3 regions of the Caballeronia sp. PC1 genome follow, and region 3 is predicted to be linked to each of the others. Evidence: riboswitches for the same ligand, from Rfam matches in the RefSeq annotation. Region 3 holds a riboswitch; each other region holds the start of a gene.

Region 1 (3,685 bases), on a different contig from region 3:
AATAATCGAGGATCCTGGTTATCGAACCGCGCAGACGCTTTACGCTTTTCCAAGTCGTTATCCATTGGCAGTACCCTCGAAGGGCGTCTGCATTGCCCCCTTCAGCACGATGTCAAAACGGTATCCGAGCGCCCAGTTGGCGATGGTCGTGTCGATATCAAACCGGCAGATGAGGCGATTGCGATACGGCATCGGAACCGCATTCGCGATCGGATCGATCTCGATCAATGGATCGTCAGGAAAGTAGATTTGGGTGACGAGACGAGTGGCGAAGGCGGGGCCAAGCAACGACAGGTGAATATGAGCCGGGCGCCATGCATTGTGATGGTTACCCCAAGGGTAAGCTCCGGGCCGGATGGTCGTGAAGGAATACCAGCCCTGATCATCGGTAATCACCCGACCAGCTCCGGTGAAGTTCGGATCGAGCGGCGCGTCCCAATTATCGTTGCGATGGATATACCGCCCGGCCGCGTTCGCCTGCCAGATTTCGACGATGGTGTTTGGTACCGGACGACCACTGTCATCCAGCACCCTGCCAGAGATGCGGATGCGCTGGCCATGGGGAGCAGATCCATGTTGCGACGTTAGGTCTACCTCGGCTTGACCCATAAGAGCGCTCCAGCAACCGCTGGGGCCGCTCACCTCAGTCAAAGTCTGCGGAGCGTTGACCAAGGGGTGACGCGGACTACGCAATCCGGTCGAGCGATACTCTGGGTAGAGGAGTGGTGGCAAGCCCGCGTCGTCAGGCGCATATGCGATGTCCGTTGTCACAGGCAATTCTCCCGGAGCTTGCCCAGAAAGAGAGGGGCATTCGTCTTGGAAGCGATTTCCTCGACGCAGACGGATGGTGCCATGTCGAGCAGCGCAAGCACTCCGGCTTGCGGGTCTAACTCCATCACCCCGAGGTCCGTAATGATCAGATCAACCACCGACCTGCCGGTCAGGGGCAGAGTACATTTCTGGACGATCTTGGGCGCGCCATCCTTGGACGTATGATCCATGACGACCACCACCCGCTTGACGCCTGCAACCAGATCCATCGCTCCTCCGATCCCCTTCACCATCTTGCCCGGAATGGTCCAGTTGGCGAGGTCGCCATTCGACGCGACTTGCATGCCTCCCAGGATGGCCATGTCGATGTGCCCGCCCCTGATCATGGCGAAGCTGTCGGCAGACGAGAAAAAACTCGAAGTCGGCAGCGTGGTGACTGTCTCCTTGCCGGCATTGATCAAGTCTGCATCAGCTTCATCAGCGAACGGGTAAGGGCCCACTCCGAGCATGCCATTTTCGCTTTGCAGCGTGACGGTCACGTTTTCGGGGACATGGTTGGCAACCAGCGTAGGGATGCCGATTCCGAGATTTACGTAAAATCCGTCCTTGAGTTCTCGAGCAGCGCGCGCTGCCATCTGATCGCGCGACCAAGCCATCATGCAGGCTCCGAGAGCGCGAATCGTCAGCTTTTCGATCTTCTTCTCGAGGCCCGTCGCTCGAACAATCCGATCGACGTAAATGCCGGGCGTATGCACTTCATCCGGGTCGATGGCGCCAGCTGGCACGATCTCCTCGACCTCGGCGACCGTCACCCGTCCGGCTGTCGCCATGATCGGGTTGAAATTCCGCGCTGTCTTTCGAAAAACCAGATTGCCTTCGGGATCAGACCGCCAAGCCTTGACTATCGAAAGATCAGCTTTCAGCCAGCGCTCTCGAATATATTCATCGCCGTCGAAAGTTTCGACAGGCTTGTCTTGCGCGACGACGGTTCCTACCCCGGTCCGGGTATAGAATGCCGCAATGCCGGCGCCGCCGGCGCGAATGCGCTCGGCTAACGTACCTTGCGGATTCAGCTCAAGTTCGATGTCACCATCCAGGAACTGCCGCTCAAAAAGACGATTGTCGCCAATATACGATGCGATCATGCGACTGATCTGCCTGCTTTGCAGCAGCTGCCACAGACCAAAGCCTTCTGCGCCCGCGTTGTTCGAAATCACTGTAAGCCCTCGGGTACCGCTTCGATAAAGCTCCGCGATAAGGTTCTCCGGGTTTCCGCAAAGGCCAAAGCCACCCGACATGATCGACATTCCGTCGAACAGCAAACCCTCAAGCGCTTCGGACGCGCTGCCTCGAATTTTTGAAAGCATTATAAGCCTCGGAACTGTTCGGAATTTTCCTTCGAACCTTATCCTTCGCATCGGCATGGAGCTGCTGCTTTTGACGATATGTGAAGGACGTTTGCGGTTTCGTCATTCTCGGTCGTCCGAATTGACTTGAGCGCACATTTCCAGGCAGGCCAGACTTGCCATTGCGGGAGAGACCGTTCGCCGGCGCCGAAGGAGCAACCGCCCCGGAAACTCTCAGGCAAAAGGACCGCAGGGCATCAAGATATCTGGAGAGTGGCGCCCGCCTGGGTGCCCGCCGACGGGATAGCGATCTCAGGCACAGCGGACAGATGGGGCGCATCCACCACCTTTTGGGGAGCGGCTCCCAGTGGCACGTATTAGCATCATCGGCGCCGGCATTACCGGCGTAACAACCGCCTACAGCTTGGCTGTCCGCGGTCATGAAGTCACCGTCTACGATCGTCGCCGCTATCCGGCGATGGTCACCTCATTTGCCAACGGTGGCCAGCTCTCCGCAAGCAATGCCGAAGTCTGGAACAGCTGGGCCACCATCGCAAAGGGTATGAGATGGCTCTTGAAAAATGACGCGCCGTTGTTGCTGAACCTCAAGCCCGGCCTTCACAAATACGGGTGGCTCGCCGAGTTTTGCGGCAATATCTTTCGGCACGAAAGAAACACGATCGCGACCGTTCGTCTCGCACTCGACGCGCGAAGGCATATGTTCACCATTGCGGAAGCAGAGGGCATCGATTTCGATCTGAAGCGATGCGGAATCCTTCATCTCTACCACAATGAACAGGAGTTTCGTGCTGCCGAAGTGGGCAACGCCCTCCTCCTCAAGGGCGGGCTCGAAAGGCACGCAGTGTCAGCTGGAGAAATGCGCGCGATCGAGCCGAGCCTGCAAGGCGCTCTTCACGCCGGATTCTTCACCCCGGGGGACGCCACGGGCGACATCCACAAGTTCACACGCGGGCTCGCAGATGCGTGTGCACGCCGAGGCGTGATTTTCAAGTTTGGAGCTGCTGTCCGGCGAGTGGAGATACAGAACCGGATTTGTACCATCAGCTTGACCGATGACGAGAGTGGTCGGCCGATCGCCTCTCAGACAGCTGATGCCATCGTTGTCTGCGCAGGGGTTGAAAGCCGAGAAATCGCCAGAAAGCTCGGCGAGAAAGTAAACATTTATCCGGTGAAGGGCTATTCCATCACTGTAAACTTGAGAGACGAGCAGAGCCGAACAGCTGCACCGAGTGTCAGCCTGCTCGACGACGCTGCGAAGATCGTCACAAGCCGCCTCGGTCCAGATCGATTCCGGGTGGCCGGCACCGCAGAGTTCAATGGGTTCAACCTAGATATTCGCGCTGACCGGATCCGCCCGTTGCTGCGCTGGTCGGAACGCCTGTTCCCCAAAATGGATACTGACAGCGTCACCCCATGGGCAGGCCTGCGCCCCATGACGCCCGATATGCTGCCTGTTGTCAGGCCGGGGAGAGTGCGTGGCGTCTACTACAACACCGGCCACGGCCATCTTGGCTGGACGCTTTCCGCTGCAACTGCCGAGATGATCG
Region 2 (3,685 bases), on a different contig from region 3:
CGGCGGATCGATTCAGGAATCACCGCGTCGATGAAGGCCGCGCGCGACGCGAAGCCAAGCGCATCGAGCATCGCGCGCTGGTCTTTTTCATCGGGGCCGATGTGCCGCTCGGCGAATGCGTCGTGGCATTCGAGCGCGGCGAGTGACAAGGGGGTGCGGTTCATCAGGCGATCCGGGTGTTCGAGCTTCATGTGAATTCCTGCTGACGACGAAGGCGCGGCGGCCTTCGTCCGTGAGATAGATTATTCGCCGATCGACTTGCCGTAGCCTTCGGCGTCGAGCAGCTTGTCGAGACCGGCGTCGCCCGACGGCTTGATCTTGAAGAGCCAGCTTTCGTACGGCGCGCCGTTGACCTGATCCGGCGCGGACGTGAGCGCATCGTTCGACGCGACCACTTCGCCCGAGACCGGTGCGTAGATATCGGAGGCGGCCTTCACCGATTCGATGACGGCGATCGCATCGCCCGCCGCGACGGTCTTGCCCGCGGCCGGCAGTTCGACGAACACGATGTCACCGAGCGCTTCCTGCGCGTGATCGGTGATGCCGACGGTCAGCGTGCCGTCGGCTTCGGTGCGGACCCATTCGTGCGATTCGGTGTATTTCAGATCGGCCGGGATGCTCATTGAATGCTCCTTGCGTGGTTCTTTCGTGAGTTTCTTGATAGGAGGGAACGGGCGCGACGGCGTTACGAAAGTTCGACCAGAACCTTGCCGTTGCGCACGAACGGAAGTTTTACCACGCGCGCGGGAAGCTGTTTGTCGCGGATGACGACCTGCACCGTGTCGCCCGCGGCAACACCCGTCGGCACGCGCGCGAACGCGATCGATTCCTGCATCGACGGCGAAAACGTGCCGCTCGTGATCTCGCCCTCGCCTTGTTGCGTCACGACTTTCTGATGCGCGCGCAGCACGCCGCCCGCCTTGCCGTTTTCCTTGATGAGCACGAGCCCGACGAAGCCCGCCTTCGAGCCGTTCGCCTCCAGCGCGCTGCGGCCGACGAAATCGCGTTCCGTTTTCAGATCGACGGTCCACGCGAGGCCGGCGTCGAGCGGCGATACGTCGTCGTCCATGTCCTGCCCGTAGAGATTCATGCCCGCTTCGAGACGCAGCGTGTCGCGCGCGCCGAGGCCGGCGGGCTTCACGCCTGCATCGGCGAGCGCGTTCCACAGGGCTTCGACATGCGTCGCCGGGACGACGATCTCGAAACCGTCTTCGCCGGTGTAACCGGTGCGCGCGAGCATCAGTTCGCCGAATGTCGCGGACTGAACCGTGACGGCGTTGAACGGCTTGATGTCCTGCGTTTGCGCGCGCGCGTCGGGCAGCACTTGCCAGGTTTTTTCGCGCGCGTTCGGGCCCTGCACGGCGATGATCGCGAGATCGCGGCGCGGCGTGATGGAAAGATTGAACTCGCCCTCGGCATTCAACTGACCGAACCAGGCGATGTCCTTCTCCGCCGTGCCCGCATTCACGACGACGCGGAAACTCGTTTCGGAGAAGTAGTAGACGATCAGATCGTCGATGACGCCGCCGTTGCCGTTGAGCAGGCACGAATAGAGGGCGCGGCCGGGCGTCGTGAGCTTATCGACGTTATTGGCGATTGCGTACCTGAAGAATTCGCGGACGGCCTCGCCTTCGAAATCGACGACGCGCATGTGAGACACGTCGAACATGCCGGCGTCGGTGCGCACCGCGCGATGCTCGTCGATCTGCGAACCGTAGTTGACGGGCATGTCCCAGCCGCCGAAATCGACCATGCGCGCGTTGAGCGCGAGGTGGGCGGCGTGCAGGGGCGTCTGTTGAAGTGAAGTCATCGGGGCCTCGGTTCGCGAAACAAAAAAGGCCACGCAGCGCAGTATTCGCTTATCGGATGCGCCTTCGTGCTGCCGGAAGCAGCGCGCAAGGCTCATGCCGCGAGCGGTTGCGATGCGTGACCCCTCTGTCCTCGGTACCTGAGAGATTGCGCGAACCGTGCACGGTCGTGCTGCGATTCATCGCGCGCCCCTTCGGTGGGCAACTGGCTTCGATGAAGCCGCTGCCGCTCTCCAGAGTGCGAGAAAACTTCGTTCCTCGACGCCGTCGGTCCTTTTGCCTGAGAGTTTGCGGGTATGCCCCTTCGGCGGCGCGGCCTTTTTCGTTGCGACGACAGGCCACGCGCTCTCCCGACGCGTGCGGCAGAATTTACGCGACCGATTTCGGGTTGTCAAACGGATTCGGGGGCATCCGATGGACGGCGCGCACCCGCCGGCAGGGATTCAGCCGAGCCGCTCGAACACCACCCGTCTCCCCTCCCGATCACTCTCAATCGCCAGCTCAATAATCGTCATCGTATCCACCGCGTCCTGCGGCGACACCGGGAACGGCTTGCCCTCCTGAATCGACGCCGCCAGCGCGCGATAAAACTCCACATACGCGCCGTCTTTCGTCGCGAATTCGTGGCGCAGATCGAGATCGCCATCGACTTCGCGCAGCAAGCCCGGCGGATTCTTCGCGAATTCAGGATTGCCCGGCCGCATGCCCGCGCGCAACTGGTCTTCCTGCGTATCCAGCCCGTTTTTCACGTAACTGCCGCGCGTGCCGTGGATCGCGAAACGCGGCGGCTCCAGCGCCGCGAGCGCGCTCGCGTGCAGGATCACTTCCTTGTCGCCGTAGCCGAGCACGAGATGCACGTAATCCGGCGCGTGCGCGTGATCGCGATGCGCCTTCACAAACGCCGTGACCGTCTGCGGCGCGCCGAACAGCGTCAGCGCCTGATCGATCAGATGCGGCCCCAGATCGAACAGCAAGCCACCGCCGCGCTCCGCCTCCTCGCGCCAGCGCTGCGGCACCTTCGGGCGAAACCGGTCGAAATGCGATTCGTAATGGGTGACGCGCCCGAGCCGCCCGCTCTCGATCAGCGCGCGCACCGTCATGAAATCGCCGTCCCAGCGGCGATTGTGGAACGGCGCGAACAGCAAGCCCCGTTGCTGCGCGAGATCGGCGAGCGTGCGGGCGTCGCGCGCGGACAGCGTCACGGGTTTATCGACGACGACATGCTTGCCCGCCGACAACGCACGATGCGCGAGATCGAAGTGCGTGTCGTTCGGCGTCGCGATGACCACGGCCTCGATTTCGTCGATGCCGACGAGCGCGTCGAAATCCGCCACGATGCGTGCGTTCGGATAGTCCGCCTGCGCGCGCTCGGCCTGGCTCGTCGCGATGGCCGCGACTTCGGCCCGGCCGCAGTGCTCGATGACGGGCGCGTGAAACGTCGCGCCGGCGAGGCCATAGCCCATTACGCCAACTTTAAGTGGTGTGCTCATGCGGGCAGCGTCCTGTCGTGAATTCGATCGGATATTGTGGCACGAACGAGGGCCGGAACCGCGCCGGTTCTATCGTGTTAACATCGCGCTCTCCTCCATGCGCCGGCCTCGCCGCGCGCGCCAAATTTCCAAGCTCAACACGATGTCCGCAGGTCTGAACGCCGCGCAAAGCGAAGCCGTGCGCTATCTCGATGGTCCCTGTCTCGTGCTCGCCGGCGCGGGCAGCGGCAAGACGCGCGTGATCACGCAGAAGATCGCGCATCTGATCGAAGGGCGCGGCTTCGAGCCGAAGCACATCGCCGCGCTCACCTTCACGAACAAGGCCGCGCTCGAAATGCGCGAGCGCACCGGCAAGCTCCTCGAAGGCAAGACGCTCACGACGCCCGG
Region 3 (3,685 bases):
AGTGTTGCCGAAAAGAACGATTTACGGAGATAGTCAAATGGATGCTTCAGTGAAACTGCTTACGGCCACGCCCGTTGAAGCACTGGCTCTGACTAAGGACCTTGTCCGCATACCGTCAATAAATCCCCCTGGCAACGAAGAAGCATGCGCGAAATACCTTGCGGAAGTGCTCGCTGACATTGGTTTCGAAGTCCACTTGCATTCGTTCGGAGCTGGTCGATTTAACCTAGTCGCAAACATCCACGGCCGGCAAGGTGGGAAACCCATCGGATTTACGGGGCATTTTGATGTTGTGCCGTTGGGGACGCGGAAATGGAACTTCGACCCTTTTGGCGCGATTGAAAGTGAAGGGCGTGTGTACGGCCGTGGAACCAGCGATATGAAGGGAGGCATTGCCGCGTTCGTCGCTGCTTGCTCGCAAAGCATCGAGGAGCTACGTGAGGGAAACGGCGTCCAACTGATTATCACGGGAGGTGAGGAGACCGGATGCGATGGCGCGAAGGCGCTTGCGGGCTCCTCCGGGCTGCTGAAGCCACTCAGTCTTCTCCTTGTCGGAGAAATGACGGCGAACTATCCTTTTGTCGGGCACAAAGGGGCGCTTTGGGTCCGTGCGTCTGCTACCGGCAAGACAGCGCATGGCGCTATGCCGGAGCAGGGCGACAACGCTATCTATAAGGCGACTCAGGCCATTCAGAAGATACGCGGCTTTGGAATCGAGGAGTCGACGCATCCGTTGATGGGCCACGCCACCATGAACGTCGGCACCTTCAAGGCCGGCACGAACGTGAACTCTGTTCCCGACCGAGCGGAATTCGAGGTGGACTTCCGCACAGTTCCGGGCATGGACCATCAATGCGTCTGCACACGACTGTCTCGTTTTTTGACCGATGACATTGGCCTGACGTCGATGGTCGATGTGCCGCCGTTAAGTACCGACCCCGAAGCGTTGGCGGTCAAGAGGGTGTTCGGGCTATGCGAATCGCTCCATCACCAGCCTATCGTTGCTCGCGCGGTGCCGTACTTTACTGACGGCAGCGTCTTGTTACCTGCAACCGGAAATCCGCCAACAATTATTTTGGGACCGGGTGAGCCCAAGATGGCTCACCAGACAGACGAGTATTGCTACGTGCACAAAATTGCCGAGAGCGTGACGCTCTATCGCTCCATCATCCAAAGCATCAGTAACGACCCGCTCTAAAGAGCCTCTCGCAGAGGGGACGCCAGTCCTTTCGAGAGGCCCCTGCGACGAAACGCGAGGAATAGGTGTTTCCTCCAAGGCAAGTTACTTGACTTGGATGGCAAGGGTCAAATATAGTTGTTTTAACCAAGCCGGAGAGAACGCAGAGCGTCGCCGAAGGGGACTTAAAACTCTCAGGCAAAAGGACGGCTTGGTTGTTGATTGCAATTATGCGTCAGCGAAATCTCTGGAGAGAGGCCTGAATCAGGTCCACCGAAGGGGCAAGGTCGCGAAGCGACTCTAATCTCTCAGGTACCAAGGACAGAGAAAGAGACATCCGTATGGATGCGTTTCATTCTGTCAACCTCGAAGAGATATGGCCACCAATACCGTTAGCAGTTTGCTGCGCACGCCGCTCGCAGCTAGCCATACAGAGGCCGGTGCACGAATGGTCGATTTTGGCGGGTGGCAGATGCCCGTCAATTACGGCTCCCAGATTGAAGAACATCATGCGGTCCGCACTGACGCCGGGATGTTCGACGTCTCGCACATGTGCGTCGTTGATTTGAGCGGTCCCGATACGCGAGAACTTCTTCGCAGGCTCGTCGCGAACAACGTCGATAAGCTCAAGGTTGCAGGTAAGGCGCTTTACACATGCATGCTCAATCAACAGGGCGGCGTCGTAGACGACCTCATCATCACTTTCCTGAATGAAGACTGGTTTCGTCTCGTCATCAACGCGTCCACCGCAATCACTGATATTTCCTGGATTCGAGCTGTCATAGCACGGAGCAATCTGAAGGTGACGCTCGTACCGCGCCGCGGCGATTTGGCCAGCCCGGAATTGGCGCTCGCCATCATCGCGGTGCAGGGTCCACAAGCTCGAGAGAAGTTCTGGCGTGCGGTTCCAACGACAAAATCCCTCACAAATGAGTTGAAGCCATTCAATGCAGCCCTCGTTAGTGATTCGACCTTCGGCGAACTCATGGTTTCGAGAACTGGCTACACCGGGGAGGATGGCTTCGAGATAGTTTCGAGGGCCGATGCCGCTCCGCTGCTTTGGAAGACGCTGTCTGAAAACGGCATCCGTCCGGCCGGCCTCGGCGCGCGTGACACCTTGCGGCTTGAAGCAGGTATGAATCTCTATGGCCAAGACATGGACGAGACAGTCTCCCCGCTCGATGCCGGCCTTGCATGGACCGTCGATTTGAAATCAGACCGTGAGTACATGGGTCGACAAGGCGTTGAACATCGCGGCGTTTCAGCGCAGACGATAGGTGCCGTCGTGTTCGGCGAAGGCGGGGTTCCGCGAGCGGGACAGGCCATTCACGTAGCAGGTGGGGAAGGGGTCGTAACGAGTGGCACCTTTAGTCCCACGATGCAACGTCCAATTGCAATAGTTCGAGTTCCCATGTCGGTCAAGCCGGGCGACGAATTGGTTATTTCCGTTCGAGGAAGAGAACTGGCCGCCGTCGCCGTCCGCTTGCCGTTCGTCCGAAATGGCGGCGTCCTCTCACAAGTCTGAGCCTCACTTATAACGGCCTCTTGTACGAGTGCCATACAAAGAACATCGGAGAAGAACATGGATTTTCCGCAAGAGCTTCGTTACACCGCCTCCCACGAGTGGATTCGAGTTGAACCCGACGGTATCGCTGCCATCGGATTGACGTCGCACGCTGGCGAGGCACTCGGTGACATCGTGTTCGTGGAGCTCCCGAACGTTGGCGCGGATGTTACTGCGGGTTTGGCTTGCGCGTTGGTCGAGTCGGTGAAGGCTGCGTCTGACATTTATGCTCCGCTGACGGGGAAGGTAACGGCCATCAACGAGACCGTCAAGAACTCGCCCGACACCATGATGGAAGCGCCCTACGAGAACTGGCTCTTCAAGATTTCCTTCGATGGCGAGCAGCAACTCGCTCCGCTTTTGTCTGCCGATGACTACGCCCACGGCCTCGAATAAGTTCGCGCGCCCATTCGTAACTCTATAGGTAAGGGACTATGAACGAACCACATCCGAAGTTTCTGCACGACGAGCAGCTCGAGTCGCTCGAAGCGCGCGATGCATTTGTTGCCCGACATGTCGGCCCGAATTTGGAAGACCAGGAAGCAATGCTTCGCGAGCTTAGTTATCGAACGAGGGCAGAGTTGATTGACGACATCGTGCCCGAAGCCATCCGCCGACGCGAGCCGCTCGCGCTCGAACAGTTTGCGGGAGGTCTGCCGGAAGAGGAGGCGCTCGCTTCCTTGCTGCAGATTGCACAAAAGAACAAGGTTCTGAAGAACTTCATTGGACAGGGCTACTACGGCACGCACACGCCGAAGGTCATTCTGCGCAACATCTTGGAGAATCCGGCATGGTACACGGCATACACGCCATATCAGCCAGAGATTTCTCAAGGTCGACTTGAGGCAATGCTGAACTTTCAGCAGATGGTGACCGACTTGACAGGCCTTGATGTCGCAAACGCGTCGATGCTCGACGAAGGGACGGCGGCAGCAGAAGCCATG

The links. Region 3 has a riboswitch for glycine ahead of gcvT (glycine cleavage system aminomethyltransferase GcvT). Riboswitches for the same ligand answer to the same signal wherever they lie in the genome.
Region 1: another riboswitch for glycine. It lies ahead of LY284_RS21950 (D-amino acid dehydrogenase); the one in region 3 lies ahead of gcvT (glycine cleavage system aminomethyltransferase GcvT).
Region 2: another riboswitch for glycine. It lies ahead of gcvT (glycine cleavage system aminomethyltransferase GcvT); the one in region 3 lies ahead of gcvT (glycine cleavage system aminomethyltransferase GcvT).

The regions. Positions count from the first base shown of each region.
Region 1 is NZ_JAJUBH010000002.1:1,287,849-1,291,533, forward strand. Features, by position in the region: gene LY284_RS21930 (hypothetical protein) at 1-65, opposite strand, end outside; gene pcaH (protocatechuate 3,4-dioxygenase subunit beta) at 58-771, opposite strand; gene LY284_RS21940 (3-oxoacid CoA-transferase subunit B) at 768-1,427, opposite strand; partial or broken gene LY284_RS21945 (CoA transferase subunit A) at 1,443-2,138, opposite strand; glycine riboswitch at 2,293-2,377, shown strand; gene LY284_RS21950 (D-amino acid dehydrogenase) at 2,485-3,685, shown strand, end outside.
Region 2 is NZ_JAJUBH010000001.1:2,841,307-2,844,991, reverse strand. Features, by position in the region: gene gcvP (aminomethyl-transferring glycine dehydrogenase) at 1-191, opposite strand, end outside; gene gcvH (glycine cleavage system protein GcvH) at 243-623, opposite strand; gene gcvT (glycine cleavage system aminomethyltransferase GcvT) at 686-1,810, opposite strand; glycine riboswitch at 1,926-2,055, opposite strand; glycine riboswitch at 2,067-2,171, opposite strand; gene LY284_RS13570 (oxidoreductase) at 2,252-3,298, opposite strand; gene LY284_RS13565 (UvrD-helicase domain-containing protein) at 3,441-3,685, shown strand, end outside.
Region 3 is NZ_JAJUBH010000004.1:117,387-121,071, forward strand. Features, by position in the region: gene LY284_RS33665 (M20 family metallopeptidase) at 38-1,198, shown strand; glycine riboswitch at 1,320-1,397, shown strand; glycine riboswitch at 1,415-1,512, shown strand; gene gcvT (glycine cleavage system aminomethyltransferase GcvT) at 1,554-2,702, shown strand; gene gcvH (glycine cleavage system protein GcvH) at 2,760-3,137, shown strand; gene gcvP (aminomethyl-transferring glycine dehydrogenase) at 3,176-3,685, shown strand, end outside.